4 regions of the Dechloromonas sp. ARDL1 genome follow, and region 2 is predicted to be linked to each of the others. Evidence: riboswitches for the same ligand, from Rfam matches in the RefSeq annotation. Region 2 holds a riboswitch; each other region holds the start of a gene.
The links. Region 2 has a riboswitch for cobalamin ahead of bluB (5,6-dimethylbenzimidazole synthase). Riboswitches for the same ligand answer to the same signal wherever they lie in the genome.
Positions count from the first base shown of each region.

Region 1: it holds a riboswitch for cobalamin, as region 2 does, so the genes downstream of both, AB6Q56_RS19975 (TonB-dependent receptor) here and bluB (5,6-dimethylbenzimidazole synthase) in region 2, are expected to answer to the same signal.
Region 3: it holds a riboswitch for cobalamin, as region 2 does, so the genes downstream of both, cbpA (modified peptide precursor CbpA) here and bluB (5,6-dimethylbenzimidazole synthase) in region 2, are expected to answer to the same signal.
Region 4: it holds a riboswitch for cobalamin, as region 2 does, so the genes downstream of both, AB6Q56_RS10170 (energy-coupling factor ABC transporter permease) here and bluB (5,6-dimethylbenzimidazole synthase) in region 2, are expected to answer to the same signal.

Region 1 covers NZ_CP168939.1:4,035,430-4,039,585, forward strand. The annotation lists gene AB6Q56_RS19975 (TonB-dependent receptor) at 1-1,546, opposite strand, end outside; cobalamin riboswitch at 1,617-1,823, opposite strand; gene AB6Q56_RS19980 (adenosylcobinamide amidohydrolase) at 2,047-3,666, opposite strand; gene cobO (cob(I)yrinic acid a,c-diamide adenosyltransferase) at 3,677-4,156, opposite strand, start outside.
Region 2 covers NZ_CP168939.1:3,447,111-3,451,266, reverse strand. The annotation lists gene cobD (threonine-phosphate decarboxylase CobD) at 1-601, opposite strand, end outside; gene cbiB (adenosylcobinamide-phosphate synthase CbiB) at 594-1,502, opposite strand; gene bluB (5,6-dimethylbenzimidazole synthase) at 1,502-2,248, opposite strand; cobalamin riboswitch at 2,290-2,474, opposite strand; gene AB6Q56_RS17110 (ACT domain-containing protein) at 2,513-3,373, opposite strand; gene AB6Q56_RS17105 (cobyric acid synthase) at 3,531-4,156, shown strand, end outside.
Region 3 covers NZ_CP168939.1:4,244,085-4,248,240, forward strand. The annotation lists gene ubiD (4-hydroxy-3-polyprenylbenzoate decarboxylase) at 1-1,384, shown strand, start outside; cobalamin riboswitch at 1,398-1,601, shown strand; gene cbpA (modified peptide precursor CbpA) at 1,690-1,857, shown strand; gene cbpB (peptide-modifying radical SAM enzyme CbpB) at 1,854-3,224, shown strand; gene AB6Q56_RS21015 (GNAT family N-acetyltransferase) at 3,283-3,777, shown strand; gene AB6Q56_RS21020 (DUF4870 family protein) at 3,783-4,156, shown strand, end outside.
Region 4 covers NZ_CP168939.1:2,064,922-2,069,077, forward strand. The annotation lists gene AB6Q56_RS10145 (CapA family protein) at 1-63, shown strand, start outside; gene AB6Q56_RS10150 (MaoC family dehydratase) at 83-532, shown strand; gene AB6Q56_RS10155 (acylphosphatase) at 561-869, opposite strand; gene AB6Q56_RS10160 (ankyrin repeat domain-containing protein) at 971-1,444, shown strand; gene AB6Q56_RS10165 (DUF411 domain-containing protein) at 1,438-1,932, shown strand; cobalamin riboswitch at 2,000-2,209, shown strand; gene AB6Q56_RS10170 (energy-coupling factor ABC transporter permease) at 2,341-3,018, shown strand; gene AB6Q56_RS10175 (energy-coupling factor ABC transporter substrate-binding protein) at 3,015-3,335, shown strand; gene cbiQ (cobalt ECF transporter T component CbiQ) at 3,325-4,065, shown strand; gene AB6Q56_RS10185 (energy-coupling factor ABC transporter ATP-binding protein) at 4,062-4,156, shown strand, end outside.

The DNA of each region.
Region 1 (4,156 bases), 590 kb from region 2:
GCGCCATCTGCCACACCGACAGGCTGCTATGCCAGCCCTTGAGCGGCGTGGTGCGTATGCCCACTTCGCTGCCCTTGGCCTTGACGATCAGCGGCACCGCATCGGCGCTGCTGCCGTCTTGCGGATTGCTCCGCGCCGTGGCGCCGCGCGCGTCGTTGCTGTGGAAACCTCTCCCCCAGTTGGCGTAGAACTCGGTCGGGCCGAGCAGGTCGAAGGGGCCGAAGACCAGGCCGAGCTTGGGGCTGGTCTGCCCGGCCGAGGTGTCGCCGCCATTGCGCATGTTGAACTGGCCGGCCAGCGGCGTGACGCGGGCGTCGATCTGATCGCGGCGCAGGCCGAGCGTGCTGCGCAGCCAGCCCGTCCATTGCGTGCGGGCTTCGAGCAGGAAGGCGAGTGCCGTTTCGCGGATGCGGTCCTCGCGGATGGTGTTGGTCCGTTGCCGGTTCTCGGTGGCGTACAGGCCGACCGACGATATCCGGTCCTGGCGCAACTGGGCGCCGACGCTCAGCTCGGTGTCCTTCCATTGCGGGCCGAGGAACCAGCTGTGCCTGACCTGGCCGCCCCACAGGGTGCGCTCGTCGGCCTGTTCGTGCTGGTCGCCCTGCACGCCGCCGATGTAGCCGGAAGGATTGGCAAAGTAGTTCAGGCCGTAGTCGACGACGTAGAGATTGAGCTTGCTGGCGCCGGCATCGGTGGTGCGCGTCCAGTCGCCGGACAGGCTGTGGCGGTGCGTGCGGCCGCCATCCTTGGCGGACAGGGCGCCGTAGCGGCCGATTTCGCCGCGGCTGATGGCGCGTTCCGGTACGTGTTCGGTGGCCGTCCAATCGGCCTTGTAGGCCATGCCGGTCAGGCTGAAGCCGTTGGCTGCGGTGCCCGAGGTCAGGCGCAGCACGCCGTTGTATTTCTGCAGGTTCTGCGGCTGCTCCCAGGGGCCATCGTAGCCGCTCGTTTCAAAGGCGCCGAGCAGGTTGATATCCCCCAGGCTGTGCCCGCCGGCGGCCAGCAGGCGGCGGAAATTGCGCTGGCCCATGCCGAGTTCGACGAAGCTGTGGTCGAGCTTGCGCAGATAGTCGATGCGGGCGCCGCCGGTGGTGGCGAAGTCGCCGTCCTCGGCGGCATAGACCCCCTTGCGGTACTGGATGCCGCCGATCAGCTCGGGAATCAGGAAATTGAGATCCATGTAGCCCTGGCCGTGGGCGTGGCTGACCATGTTGACCGGCATGCCCATGACGTGGGTGGCGAAATCGCTGCCGTGGTCGAGATTGAAGCCGCGCAGGAAATACTGGTTGGCCTTGCCGTCGCCGGAGTGCTGGGTGACGATCATGCCGGGCACCGTTTCCAGCGCCTCGGCCGGGCGTAGCAAGGGGCGGTTGGCGAGTTGCCGGGCGGTGACGGTGCCTTCGGTCGCCGAATCGGCAACGCCGGTCAGGTCCTGGCGGCCACTGCTGACGGTGATTTCCTGCAAGATCGGCGCGCCGGCGGCGTGGGCGGTGCCGAAGCCGGCCAGGGCGGCCAGGGTGGTGGGAAGCAACAAGGGATGCTGCATGGTGAAACTCCATCGAACGACCGCCCGCATTCCCGCAGACGGTCCGTTGCATTCGCTGCCGCACGGGGCGGACAGCACGAAGCGACAGGCCGGTCTCCGGGCTGGCAAGTCTTGACGCACCGCCTTCCCAGGTTTTCACCCAGTGGCCTGATGGTGCATCCGCACTCGCTTACCGTTGCGGGGGCAGCCGGGGCATTGCGATCGCATGGATCGCGCACCCCGTTCCCGTTTCACCCGACACCATATGGCGGCGGGCACCTGTTGCGTGTTTCCGGCTGACTGCGCGTCGCGTCCTGCCGCCGGAAGGGCAGGCGCTGAAGAATTACGATTTGCTAGCTTCGCTCAACACCGCCTTGCCGGTCTTCGGGTTGTGGAAGCTTTGCCGACCCGGTCGTGGCCACTGCCGGCCTGTTGTGCGCCGTCAGTAAGGCCAGCTTCGACAGGTGCACCGCAGCACGTTCGATGCCAAGGCCGAGCAGCATGCCGGCTGGGCAAATGTGTCATGGCCTTGCCTGGCGGAAGCCTTGTCGGCGATCCCAGTCGACGTAGAACAGGCGTGTCTGCTCGGCGGCAAAAACAAAACGTCGCTCCCCGCCCACGGCGACGACGCTTTCGCCGTTTGTGAAATCGAGTTCCGGTTCGCGGCCGGTGCGGTTGTTCACCACCAGCGGCACGCCGGTTTCTGCACTGCGTTCTTCCCACGCGCTACCCGGCCCCATGCCATCCACCGGCGGCCAGTTGCTGGGCGCGAGCAGGATGGCGGCACCTTGCTCGCGCAGGCGGGCCGCTGGTTCGGGTTTGTAGGTATCGGCACAGATCAGTACGCCGACGGGGATGCCATCGATGATGAAGGGCGCTGCATCGCTACCCGCCGTCGACCAGCTTTCAACGCTGCCGACCGGGCGCTGCTTGCGATAGGTGCCGCGCAGCTTGCCATCGCGGTCGATGACGGCGACGCTGTTGTGCAGCTTGTCGCTTTTGGCATCGCGCTCGGCAAAGCCGATGAACAGTGCTATCCGGTTGTCGCGGGCGATGGCGGCCAGCTTGCCCATCCAGGCGTCGGGATAGGGCGCGATCCAGTCGGTGCCGATGCGCTTGGCGAAGTTGTAGCCGGTTTCGGCCAGTTCGGGCGTGACAATCCAGTCGGCTCCTTGGCCAATCGCCTCGCGGATGCCGGCTTCGATGCGGCGGCGGTTGTCGGCGATGTCACCCGGGACCGGATCGAGGTGGAGCAGGGCGAGGCGCAGGGATTCCCCGGCTTTGGCCGGTGCCGTGTCGGTCGCGGCGAAGCGCTGGCTGCCGGGCAGGAAGAAACCGTTCTGCTTGCCCAGCGCGGCGACGACGGCCTCGTAGCTGGCCTTGCCGATCAGTTCCCCGATCCGGCTGTGGCCGCCGGTGTAGCTGGCCTGAGGCCCCTGGGTACCGGAAACGACGATGATGCTGTCGGTGCCGGTTCCGGTCGCCTGCGCCGTCGGCGTATAGGTGCTGGGCACCTGCAGGTCTTGCAGGGCGGCCGTCTTGCCCTCGGTGATCGTGATCAGGGCGCGGGACAGCGCAGCGTCGGTGAGGCGGATGTTGGTCAGGACCAACAGGTTGATGGTGCCGGCCGGTTCGCTGCCTTCGATGTAGGTGCCGGCATCGACGCCCGTGCGGATGGCATTGGACTTGGTGCCGGCCGTGGCCAGTACGGTGACGGTCAGCGGGCCGTGGCGCCGGGTCACAACCGCCAGATTGTCCATGTCGGCGGCGGTAGCCATGTGGGCGACGGCCGATTTATCCAGGTGCAGGCGGCGCGCCGTCCCGGCATGGATGTATTCGCTGTAAGCCTTGCCCCCGCGGCCATCGCGGCCCATGAACTCAATGCCCAGCTTGTGCCAAAGTTGCGGGTGGCCGGCGTGGTTGATCGCGGCGCGGGCATCAAGCAGGCCGTCGGACGTGGAGAGCGTTCGGCGTGCCTCGGGGAGGCGGACGATCAGCACTTTTTCCCAGTAACCATCGCGTTCGCCGCGTTGAATACTGGCTTCGGCCCGGACTTCGGACGGCAGGTCGATGTCGCCGGCCCTGGCCGTGACGATCAGGCAGAGCAGGCCGTACAGGGCCAGGCGGCACAGGGTTTTCATCGGACTGGCTTCAGAATTCGAGGCCGGGCATGGCCTTGATGCCGCTTTGGAAGGCATGCTTTTCCATGCCGATGTCGCTTACCGTGTCGGCGGCATCGCGCAGGGCTTGGGGAGCGGCGCGGCCGGTGATGACGACGTGCTGCATCAGGGGGCGCGCCAGCAGCTTGGCGATGACGGCCTCGAGATCGAGCCAGCTGTACTTGAAGGCGTAGGTCATTTCGTCGAGCACGACGAGGCCGATCTCCGGATTGCTCAAATGGCCGCAGGCCACTTCCCAGGCGGCCTGTGCGGCCCGCGCATCGCGCTCCTTGTCCTGGGTTTCCCAAGTGAAGCCCTCGCCGCCGACGTGCCATTGCACATCCGGCTGGCGGCGGAAGAACGCTTCCTCGCCCGTATCCGAGCGGCCCTTGACGAACTGGACGACGCCGACTTTCAGGCCATGGCCCAAGGCGCGGGCGACGACGCCGAAGGCCGCGCTCGACTTGCCCTT
Region 2 (4,156 bases):
CCAGGCCGAAGAATTTGCCGAGCGAGCGGAAGACGACGAGGTTGGGCGCCTCGTCGGTGCCGGCCAGCGGCGTCAGGCTTTGTTCGGGCGTGGCATCGATGAAGGCTTCGTCGACGATCAGCCAGCCGCCGCGTTTTTTCAGCTGCCGGGCGGCGTCGATCACCACCTCGACCGGATGGCGGTCGGCGGTCGGGTTGTTCGGATTGCACAGCAGGACGTAGGGCGTGATCGCCGCCAGCGCGCGGGGCAGCGTGGCATTCTGCAGGAAGCGGAGCTTGTGGCCGGCCTGGTGCCATGCTTGCGGATGCTCGGCATAGATGGGAGCGATGCAGGCGACCGCGGCCTTGGGCAGCAGGGCCGGGAGGCACTGGATGCCGGCCTGGGAGCCGGCCAGCGGCAACAGATTGGCGTTGCCGTAATAGGCCGTGGCGGCCGACTCCAGGCCATCGCCGGTTTCCGGCAGGCGCTGCCAGACCGAGGCAGGCAGGGCAGGGACCGGCCAGCCCTCCGGATTGATGCCGGTAGACAAGTCGAGCCAACGGTCGAGCGGAATGTCGTAGTGCGCTGCGGCTGCGCGCAGGCGGCCACCGTGTTCAAGCATGCAGGAATCCAATCACGAAAAAGACGGCCAGCCATAGCCACAGGCTGTGCCGGATCAGGGCGATGGCCCGGTCGAGGTCGGCCGCTACCGGGGCGGGGCCGGTGCCGAGCGGCGGGCGGATTTCCTCCTGCCCGTGGTAGATGGCGGCACCGCCGAGCAGGACACCGAGGCTGCCGGCACCGGCCGACATCACCGGCCCGGCATTCGGGCTTTCCCAGCCCGGTGCCTGGGCGCGCCAGCAGGCCAGCGCCTGCCGCGTCTTGCCGAGCAGGGCGTAGGTCAGCGCTGTCAGGCGAGCGGGTATCCAGTTCAAAAGGTCGTCGATGCGAGCCGCCGCCCAGCCGAAGCGATTGAAACGCTCGGTTCGGTAGCCCCACATCGCATCCAGCGTGTTGGCCAGCCGGAACAGCAGGGCGCCGGGGCCGCCGAGCAGCGCGAACCAGAACAGGGCGCCGAAGATGGCGTCGTTGCCGTTTTCCAGTACCGATTCCATGCCGGCCTTGGCGACGCCGGACTCGTCGAGTTGCGTCGTATCCCGCGACACCATCCAGCCGACACGCTGACGCGCCTCGTCGAGTCGCCCTGCGCGCAGCGGGCGGGCGACCGCCTCGGCATGTTCGGCCAGGCTGCGGGCGCCGAGCGCGAAATAGAGCAGCGCGACATCGACGGCGAACGCTGCGTGCGGGCGCAGCACGGCGGCCAAGGCGACGAAAGGCAGCACGACGAGCGCCCAGGCGGCGATGCCGGTCAGGCGGCTGCGTCGGTTGAAACGTTTCTCGACGGCGCCGGCCAGTTTGCCGAAACCGACCAGCGGGTGAAAACGGCGCGGCTCGCCGAGCAGGCGGTCGAGCACCACCGCCGCGAGGGCGGCCAGCGGCATGGCGAGCGCGCCGTCCGGCATCATTTCGGGAAGATGCCCCGCTGCTGGATATCGTCCTGCATGGCGGCCAGCGCCCCGGTCAGCGATTCCTGCCGGGTGGCGTCGGCCTGGCCCCACTGGTCGTAATAAAGCAGGTCGGCAATCGGCAGGCGCGGCAGCCAGCCGGCTTTTTCCAACTCCGGCTTGTCGTGGAAGTGGCTGACGTAGCCGATGCACAGGTAGGCGATGGGTACGATGTCGGCCGGCATGCCCAGCGCTTCCTGCAATTCCGGCTGGTTGAAGATGCTGACCCAGCCGACCCCCAGCCCCTCGGCGCGGGCCGCCAGCCACAGGTTCTGCACGGCGCACACGCTGCTGTACAGATCCATGGTCTTGATGTGGGTACGGCCGACGACGACCGGGCCGGTGCGTTCGCGGTCGCAGGTGATGCACAGGTTGACCGGCGATTCGACGATGCCTTCCAGCTTGAGCTTGCTGTAGGTTTCCCGTTTGCCCTCCGGGAACATCATCGCTGCTTCGGCATGGGCCTTGGCGAAGACGTCGCGCACCCGCTGCTTGACCTCGGGCGAACGGACGAGCAGGAAGTTCCACGGCTGCATGAAGCCGACCGAGGGGGCATGGTGGGCGGCCAGCATGACGCGGGCGAGCACCTCGTCGGGCACGGGGTCGGGCAGGAACTGGCCGCGCACGTCGCGACGGTTGAAAATGGTGCGATAGACGGCGGCGCGCTCGGCGTCCGAAAAGGCGTGGTCGTTCTGGTTTTCCATGAATTCCCCTTGTGGAAAAACGCTGGCTGCCTGTCCATGCAGCCTTGTTTCGTCCCCCGGCCGGTCTTCTGACTTGGATTCATCCGTTGCCGCGCCTTCCCGGCCGAAGCCAGTGGCAATGTGCGGCAAACGTCCTCCTTACAGCGTTGGGCACGTGGCGGAATCGCACCGCCTTCCCGATTCTCCGCCTGCATGAACAAGCGGCACCGAGAGACTTGAAGTGCGAAGGATAACAGGTCGAGGCGGGGTCGCGCGACGGCGGTCTTACGACAGGTCGAGAGCGAGGAAGGCGGTGCCGGGAACGGGGTTGTAGCTGACCGGCGGCGCCGGCGCGAAGCCCAGCGTTTCATACAATTGTCGCGCGGCCGCGAACTCGGGCAGCACATCGAGGCACATCGTCGCATAAGCGGCCTTCTTCGCTTCGTCGATCATCCGTTCGACCAGCATCCGGCCGATGTGGCGACCTCGGGCGGCGGGGCGGACGTATACCCGTTTCAATTCGCAGCGCCGGCCATCGACCCGACGCAGCGCGGCGCAGCCGACGACCGCGCCATCGTGCCAGGCGAGGAGGATGCGGCCATCGGGTTCGGCGTATTTTCCGGGCAAGTCGGCGAATTCCGCTGCGTAGTCCTGGTACGCCAGACTGACCGTCGGGCTGGCGACGTATTCCCGGAAGATGGCGGTCACTGCCTCAAGATCGGCCGGTATCGCGGCAGGCCGGATCGCAATGCCCTGCTGCAGCATGATCAGCGTGGCCAGTGCCTGCTCTCCGCGCTCGACCGGAACGAAGAGGTGGTCGTGAAAGGTGCCGGCAACCACGTTGCAGCTGATGTCCGCCTGCCCCAGCGCGCCGGCAAAGGCCGCAGTCAGGCCGACAGCCTGGAGGTCCGAATGAACCGTCAGGGTGATCCATGCCGCGCGAAACACAATGGCCAGCCCGGCTTCGACGGCCTGTTCCTCGGGCAGGATCACCGTGATGCCTTCGCTCTCGACAATCGTCGCCACGGGCTTGAGACCCGCCATGTCGCTGCCGTGCGGAACGACGCAGTAGGCATAGGTGCCGGCATGGAGCACCGGTTCCATCGAACGGATCAAGGTGGCGAGGTTTGAGATGGCGGTCGTCATGGTTTTCGGTTTTTGAACGGGGCTGCCGGTGCGGATCGTCGCACCGCCGTCGATTCGGGATTTTATCGCCGTGGCGCACCGCGCGCTTTATCGCGTATTGCCGGTCCAGCCCATCCCATTTCCGCGATAATCCACGTTTTTGTCTATTTGGCTCGCCATGCTCCGTTCTGCCCTGATGGTCCAGGGGACCACTTCCGATGCCGGAAAATCCACGCTGGTCGCTGCGCTATGCCGCATTCTCAAGCGCCGGGGCGTGCGCGTCGCGCCGTTCAAGCCGCAGAACATGGCCCTCAATTCGGCGGTGACCGTCGACGGGGGCGAGATCGGTCGGGCGCAGGCGCTGCAGGCGCTGGCCTGCGGATTGGCGCCGCATACCGATTTCAACCCGGTGCTGTTGAAGCCGACCACCGACAAGAAGGCGCAGGTCGTTATCCACGGCAAGGTGGCGGCCGACCTGAACGCGCGCGACTATCAGGAATACAAGCCGCGGGCGATGAAGGCCGTGCTCGAATCCTGGGAGCGCCTGATGGCAGGCTACGACTGCGTGCTGGTCGAAGGCGCCGGCTCCCCGGCCGAGATCAACCTGCGCGCCCGCGATATTGCCAACATGGGCTTCGCCGAGGCGGTGGATTGTCCGGTGATCATCGTCGCCGACATCGACCGGGGGGGCGTGTTCGCCCATCTGGTCGGCACGCTCGAACTGTTGTCGCCATCCGAGCAGAACCGGGTCGTCGGTTTCGTCATCAACCGCTTTCGCGGCGACATCAGCCTGCTCGAATCCGG
Region 3 (4,156 bases), 800 kb from region 2:
AATGACCGAGATCGGCGACCGCGTGCTGCGCGCCGGCGGGCCGGCGCTGCTGTTCGAGAAGCCGACGACGCAGGGCCGGGCGCATGATATTCCGGTGCTCGCCAACCTGTTCGGCACGCCGCAGCGCGTGGCGCTGGGCATGGGCGAGGAATCGGTGCTGGCGCTGCGCGAGGTCGGCAAGTTGCTGGCCTATCTCAAGGAGCCGGAACCACCCAAGGGCCTGAAGGACGCCTGGGAGAAGCTGCCCATCCTCAAGCAGGTGCTCAACATGGCGCCGAAGAGGGTGTCGAATGCGCCGTGCCAGGAGGTGGTGTGGGAGGGCAAGGACGTCGACTTGTCGCGCCTGCCCATCCAGCACTGCTGGCCGGGCGACATCGCGCCGCTGATCACCTGGGGCCTGGTCGTCACGCGCGGGCCGCACAAGACCCGCCAGAACCTCGGCATCTACCGCCAGCAGGTGTTGGGGCCGAACAAGGTGATCATGCGCTGGCTGGCGCATCGCGGCGGCGCGCTCGATTTCCGCGACCACCAGCTGGCCAACCCGGGGCAACCGTTCCCGGTGGCCGTGGTGCTTGGTTGCGATCCGGCGACCATCCTCGGTGCCGTGACGCCGGTGCCAGATTCGCTGTCCGAATACCAGTTCGCTGGCCTGTTGCGCGGCGGCAAGACAGAGCTCACCCAGTGTCTCGGCTCGACCTTGCAGGTGCCGGCCTCGGCCGAGATCGTCCTCGAAGGCGTGATCAACCCCGGCGAGATGGCCATGGAAGGCCCTTATGGCGACCACACCGGCTACTACAACGAGCAGGCCGAGTTCCCGGTATTCACCATCGAGCGCATCACCATGCGCCGCAATCCGATCTACCACAGCACCTACACCGGCAAGCCGCCCGACGAGCCGGCCGTGCTCGGCGTCGCGCTCAACGAGGTCTTCGTGCCGCTGTTGCAGAAGCAGTACCCGGAAATTGTCGATTTCTACCTGCCGCCCGAGGGCTGCTCGTACCGCATGGCCATCGTCAGTATCAAGAAGCAGTACCCCGGCCACGCCAAGCGCATCATGTTCGGCATCTGGAGCTTCCTGCGCCAGTTCATGTACACCAAGACCATCATCGTCGTGGACGACGACATCGACATCCGTGACTGGAAGGAAGTGGTCTGGGCGATGACGACGCGCATGGACGCGACGCGCGACACGACGCTGGTCGACAACACGCCCATCGACTACCTCGACTTCGCTTCGCCGGTCGCCGGTCTCGGCTCCAAGATGGGGCTGGATGCGACCAACAAGTGGCCGGGTGAGACGAATCGCGAGTGGGGGCGGCCCATTGTCATGGATGACGACGTCAAAAAACGCGTCGATGCCATGTGGCAGGAACTAGATATTTAGGACGAATTGACCCGCTGTTCGGGGCTTTGAGAGAATCCGCCCTCCTGTTGGAATCGAAATACGGAACACGGTGCGAATCCGTGGCGGGCCCGCCGCTGTAACCGGGGACGAAGACTGCACGGTCGCCAGACCAGCCACTTGCGAGGCTTACCTCGCCGGGAAGGCGCAGCGCTTCGGCTGATCCGGAAGCCAGAAGACGATTCGATTCCTGACTGGAGCCAAGGCAAGGGCTCCGGCTGAGCGCATGTGACAAGCGTGTACTCAGCCGGGGCCCTTTTTGTTTTTGTCTTCCCGAGGAGTGGAAAATGTCCCAGATCGTTTCTCAAGTCGCACCCGGCACCATTGAAACCCAGGCCAGCGCCACGCTGCAGGCACAGCCGGCCATCCCGACCATCGCCATTCGCAAGCGCTGCAATCCGGATGGTATCGGCCTCTCGCACTATGTGCTGATGGACCGGAAGGCGGCTAAATGACCGCGGCACTGCCCCAGGGGGCGACGCGCCCCCCGCATTTCCAGCCCGTGGACATCGGGCACGCGACCTACGCCGCGCTGACCGACCCGGATACCGCATTCTGGGCGCTGGTCGACAAGAACAAGGTCGGTGCGGGACTCGATCCGGCGACGCTCGCCGCCTATCGCGAAAAAGCCGAGGGATTCCGCCAGGAACTGCATGCCCTGCGCTTCGCCCTGAAGCCCTCCGGCGTTTATTTGAACCCGACCGAGCGCTGCAATCTCGACTGCACCTACTGCTACTTGCCCGATAGCCAGCGCAGCGCCGGCAGGCACATGCCGGTCGGCACCCTGCTCACCTCGCTGGGCAAGTTGCGCGACTACTTCCGCTCGGTGATGCCGGAAGGCCGCAAGCCGCGCGCCATCTTCCACGGCGCCGAGCCGCTGATGAATCGGGCCGCCGTTTTCGCAGCGATCGATGTTTTCAGGGACGATTTCGTCTTCGGCGTGCAGACCAACGGCACCTTGCTCGACGACGCGGCGCTCGATTTCCTGACTTCGCGCAATGTCAGCATCGGCCTGTCGCTCGACGGCCCGGCGGCGGAGATCACCGACGCCACCCGGCTGACCTGGGGCGGCAAGAGCGTGCACGCCAAGGTGCTGCGGGCGATGGAAAAATTGCGCGGTTACGGCTCGTGGAGCGTCATCACGACCTGCACGACCGAGAACCTGCCTTACCTGACCGATATGGTCGAGTTGTTCCACGCCCATGAAGTACCGACCTGCATGCTCAACACCGTACGCTGCACGCTGCCCGGGGCACGCGGTGTCAAGCCGGCCGACGGTGAATTGGCCAAGGCCTTCTTTGCCGCGCTGGACCGCACCCACGCCTTGTACCGGGAAACCGGCCGCAAACTGATGGTCGCCAACTTCGCCAATATCCTGATCGGTATCCTGGCCCCGACGGCGCGTCGCCTGATGTGCGACATTTCGCCCTGCGGCGGTGGTCGTGCCTTTTTCGCACTGGCTGCCGACGGCAGCCTCTATCCGTGCAGCGAGTTCATCGGCCTGCCGCGCTTCAACGGCGGCAACCTGCTGACCGGTGGCGTCGAGGCGGCATTGGATTCAGCTGCCTTCCGCGAAGTGACGAGCCGTGATGTCGACCGTTTCAGCCCCTGCGGCGATTGCGCGATCCGTCATTTCTGCGGTTCGCCGTGCCCGGCTGAAGCCTTCGAGATGAACGGCGGCATGGACAGGACCGGCGCCTTCTGCGAGTTCTACAAGGAGCAGGTCAATTACGCCCTGCGCCTGATCGCCGACGCCAGGGCCGACGATTTTCTGTGGGATGGCTGGGACGAGGGAACGGAGACCGTTTTCGCGATGGGTTGAGCCGTGGCGGGCGGGCGCTTAATATGGTGCTTTTCTCAGCCATCTGGCATCACCCACCATGCATGCCCGTCTTGTCATCACCCCGACTGATCTGACCGACCTGAGCCACGTCGAGGCCTTTCTCGACCTGCTCGATCACTACGCTCGTGATCCGATGGGTGGCGGCGATGGTCTTTCAGCGTACGCCAAGATCCATCTGGTCGACACCCTGAAGGCGGTGCCCGGCTTCCATGGCGCGTTGGCCTGGCTGGATGGCGAGGCAGTCGGCATGATCGACTGCTTTGCCGGCTTTTCCACCTTCGCGGCCATGCCGCTGCTCAATGTTCACGATCTCATCGTGCGCGCAGGACACCGTGGGCGCGGGATCGGCCAGGCTTTGCTGGCCTGGGCCGAAACGCGCGCCCGGGAACTCAGTTGCTGCAAGCTGACGCTGGAGGTTCTTTCCAGCAACATGCGGGCGATGGCCTCCTATCGGCGGGCGGGTTTCGCGCCCTACGTGCTTGATCCGGCAGCCGGCAACGCGCTGCTCATGCAAAAGAAACTGGCGGAGTAATCGTTATGAACGAGCCTGTCCCCTCTCCCGATCTGCGTGGTGTTCGCCCGTCTCTGGTCCAGTTGACCCATGTCATCTACGGTTTGCATGCCGTGGCCGTGGTCATCGGCGTCACCTCGTCGGCAACCGTCGCCGGCGGTTTCGTCTTCGGCCTGCCATCGCTGGTCGCCGTCTTCCTCAATTACCTGAAGCGCAGCGACGTCGCCGGCACGTGGCTGGAAAGCCACTTCGTCTGGCAGATTCGCACCTTCTGGTTCACGCTGCTCTGGTTGGTGGTTTATGGTTTGCTGATCATCACCATCATCGGCATTCCCATCGCCTGGATCCTGATCGTCCTGCTCGGCCTGTGGGTCGGCTATCGTGTGCTACGTGGCTGGCT
Region 4 (4,156 bases), 1.4 Mb from region 2:
GGTCAAGCAACACCCTGCGGCAGCCGGGGAGAAACCTCCGTCGCGCAATGTATCAACCCGTAGACAGACCTCAGGAGACCGCATGGATACCCGCTACCTTGACGACCTCATCCCCGGCCAGCGTTTTACCTCGCCCGGCCTGACGCTGACCGAAGCCGAAATCATCGACTTCGCCTGGCGCTACGACCCGCAGGCTTTCCATCTCGACGCCAACGCGGCGGCCGATTCGCCATATGGCGGGCTGATCGCCAGCGGCTTCCAGAGCCTGGCCATCTGCTTCCGCCTCTTCATCCAGTCCGGCGTGCTGGCCGAATCGAGCATGGGGTCGCCGGGCATCGACGAATTGCGCTGGCTGGCGCCGGTGCGGCCGGGCGATACCCTGCACAGTGAAATCGAGGTGCTGGAAGTACGGCCCTCGAATTCCAAGCCGGATCGCGGCATTGCCCGCTTGAAGTATCACGCGATCAATCAGCGTGGCGAAGTCGTGCTGTCCTTCATCGTCAATCACTTGCTCCGTCGCAAGACGGGCTAGGCGAATCGCCCCGCAGCTTGGCCGCGTTTCAAGCGTTGGGCAGTTGCGCGAAATCCGTGAAGTCGCCGCTGCCGATGGATACGTTGATCCGTTCGACCCGGGCATGGGCCGGGCCGCGCTGCGCCCAGGCAATCAGCTTGAGGACCGCCTCCTCTTCGCCGGCCAGCATGGCCTCGACATCGCCGCTGCCAAGATTGCGAACCCAGCCATTGACCCTCAGGGCGCGAGCCTGTTCCAACATCGACCAACGATAACCGACCCCTTGCACCCGCCCCTCGATGCGTAGGTGACGCGCAATACTCCCCATCTCCATCGCCTCCGTTTTCCGCCAATTCATCAATGGAATCATTATATTAGGGAATAACGAAACTGCGACAGATCAAGGATTGTCCAATAGACTAACGCAACAATGATCCTCCCGACCCAAGCGCCACGCCCATGAAAAAACTGCTGCCCATCCTGCTCGCCTTGTTCGTCAGCGCACCGGCCTTCAGCCAGCCCACCAGCCACGACCGGCCGATCCATGACGCGGCAAGAACCGGAACCGGAGCCGAAGTCAGCAAGTTGCTCGCGGCCGACCCCAAGCAACGCGACGTTCGCACAGAACTCGGCTCGACGCCGCTGCATCTTGCAGCCATGAACCCGGACACCAGTGCGCTCAAGGTGCTGATCGCCGCCAAGGCGGACCCCAATGCGCGCGACAACGAAGGGGCAACGCCTTTGCACATGGCGGCCTACGGCAGCCGCACGACGCACACGCAACTGCTGCTCGAGGCCGGCGCCGACCCGCTGGCCAAGACGGACAACGGTCGTGACGCCGGCTCCATGGCACGCAAGGTCAAGGCCGACGAAACCGCCGGCATCATCTCGCTGTGGATACTCAAGGGCTGCAAGGCGGGCAAGCCATGCTGAAGCGTTTCGCCCTGCTGCTGGCGTTGCTCTGCGCCAAGATCGCCGCCGCCCAGCCCCTGCCGGTCATCGAGGTCTATACGCCGACGGTCTGCCTGGCCTGCATCGAATGGGCCGAGCATCTGCGCCAGAACGGCTTCACCGTGAAAGTGACGCAGACGGACGACATGGAAGCCGTCAAACGCCGCCTGAAAGTACCGCGTGACCTGGAGGCCGTACCGACCGGCCTGGTAGCCGGCTACTTCATTGAAGGCCATGTGCACGCCGACCAGATCAAGGAATTGCTCGCCGAAAAACCGAAGGCGCTGGGCCTGGCGGTTCCCGGCCTGCCGCTCGGCGCGCCCGGCCGCGAATTCTCCAGCCCGACCTGCGAAACGGCCTGCACCGTGCTGGAAAAGGACAGCGCCGTCGCCCCCCGCGTGCGGCGCGAGTTCTACGAAACCCTGCTGGTTAAGAAGGACGGCAAGACCTCCATCTACGCCCGGCACTGAGCCGCGCCGGGCGGTTTGCCAGCCACGCACGCGGCGAAAAGCTTTATCCCCCAGAAAGTTTCAGAGTAGAATCAGTGCAGTTTTAGGTGCCTGACCTCACAGTCGTGGGGCAGGTGAAACGGGAAGCCGGTGATGCTGCGCAAGCAGACAGTCCGGCGCAGCCCCCGCTGCTGTAGGCCTGACGACTCCACCCCACGCCACTGTGCGCATCGCATGGGAAGGCCGGTGGAGAAGATTGAAGGCGAGCCAGAAGACCGGCCTGAAACCAATGTCGTGCCATTTCTCCGGGGTAAAGGGAAAGGTGCAGTTGGCTTGCCGTTGCTTATCCACTCCGGGTACACGCCGCCATCCGTCCCGCATCCGTCATATCCCCCTTGGCATGTTTCGATGTTTGCTGAGGGATGAATCATGCACATCATGGAAGGTTTTTTGCCGGTCGAGCATGCCGTGGGCTGGAGCCTGGCGGCGGTGCCTTTCGTCGCCTACGGCATCCATTCGGTCAATCGCCGGCTGCGCGAGCATCCGGAACTGCGCATGCTGCTCGGCGTCGCCGCCGCCTTTTCCTTCGTTCTGTCCGCCCTGAAATTGCCGTCGCTGACCGGCAGCTCATCGCACCCGACCGGCACCGGGCTGGGCGCCATCTTGTTCGGACCGGCGGCGATGGCGCCGATCGGCTTCGTCGTCCTGCTCTTCCAGGCCCTGCTGTTGGCCCACGGCGGACTGACCACGCTGGGCGCCAACCTGTTCTCGCTGGCCGTCGTCGGCCCCCTCGTCGCGGCTGGCGTGTTCCGGCTCGCCACCGCCTGCCGCGCCTCGTGCAGCGTCGCCGTCTTTCTCGCCGCCTGCCTGGCCGACCTGATGACCTACGTCACCACCGCAGGCCAGCTGGCTTTCGCCTTCCCCGACCCCATCAGCGGTTTTGTCGGCGCCTTCGTCAAGTTCGCCGGCATTTTCGCGCTCACCCAGATTCCGCTGGCGATCAGCGAAGGACTGCTCACCGTACTGATCTTCAACGCCCTGCGCCGCTTCAATGCGCAGGAACTGCTGGCGCTGCGGCTGTCCGGACCAGGCGGAGTCAAAGCATGAAGCCGAGAACCATCCTGCTGCTGCTCGGGGTCGTGCTGCTCACCGCCCTCCCCCTGTGGCTGGTGCAAAAGCCGGACCCGGACGCCGAATTGTTCGGCGGCTCCGACACCCAGGGCCAACAGGCCATCGGCGAACTGGCGCCGAACTACCGCCCCTGGTTCGAATCCATCCTGACGCCGCCGGGCAAGGAGATCGAGTCGCTGCTGTTCGCGCTGCAGGCGGCGCTGGGCGCCGGCATCATCGGCTACTGGCTCGGGGTGTCGGTCACCCGCGAGAAGTACCGGCGCGCCGCCGAAAAGGGTGACGATGCACCTTGAGCACGCCGCCTGCGTCAGCCGCTGGCGGCCGGTCTCGCCGGTCGCCAAGGGGCTGTTTGCGCTGGCCGGCGTGGTTGCGGCATTTGCCGCGCCGACGCCGGGCGGCGCGCTGGCGGTCGCCGGCCTGCTGTTCGCCGTCACCCGCCTGGCTGCCGGCGTTCCCATCCCGACCTATCTGCGGGCGGCGGCAGCGCCCCTTCTCTTTCTCGCCCTGAGCAGCCTGTCGCTCGCCTTGTCGCTGGGCAGCGTCGACGGCGGCGGGCTGGCACTGACCCGAGCACCCGACGCCGGAGCGCAGCTCGGGCAGGTGGGCAGCCGTTCGCTGGCCGCGCTCGCTGCATTGTTGCTGCTGGTCCTGACGACGCCGCTACCGGACCTGATCGACCTGCTCCGCCGCCTGAAAACCCCGGCGCTACTGCTCGACCTGACAGTGCTCGGCTACCGCATGCTGTCGGTTTTCTCGGCGACGGTGCATGACACGGTGACCGCGCAGACGGCGCGTCTCGGCTACGCCACGCGTCGCCATGCCTGGCGTTCGCTGGGCGGACTGATCGCCAATCTCGCCGTGCAGGTCTGGCAACGCGCCCAGGCGCTGCATGTCGCCGCACAGGCCCGCAACAGCGACGGACCGCTGCGCTTCATGGCGCGAACCTTCCCGCACGCCCGGCGCGACAGCCTGCTGGCACTCGCCGGCGGGACGCTGCTCATCATGATCGGGCAACTGGCATGACGCTGCCGCGCGACGACATCCTGCTGCAATTCGAGCAGGTAGCCTTTCGCTATGCCGACGGCAACACCGGCCTGGACGGCTGTTCGCTGGA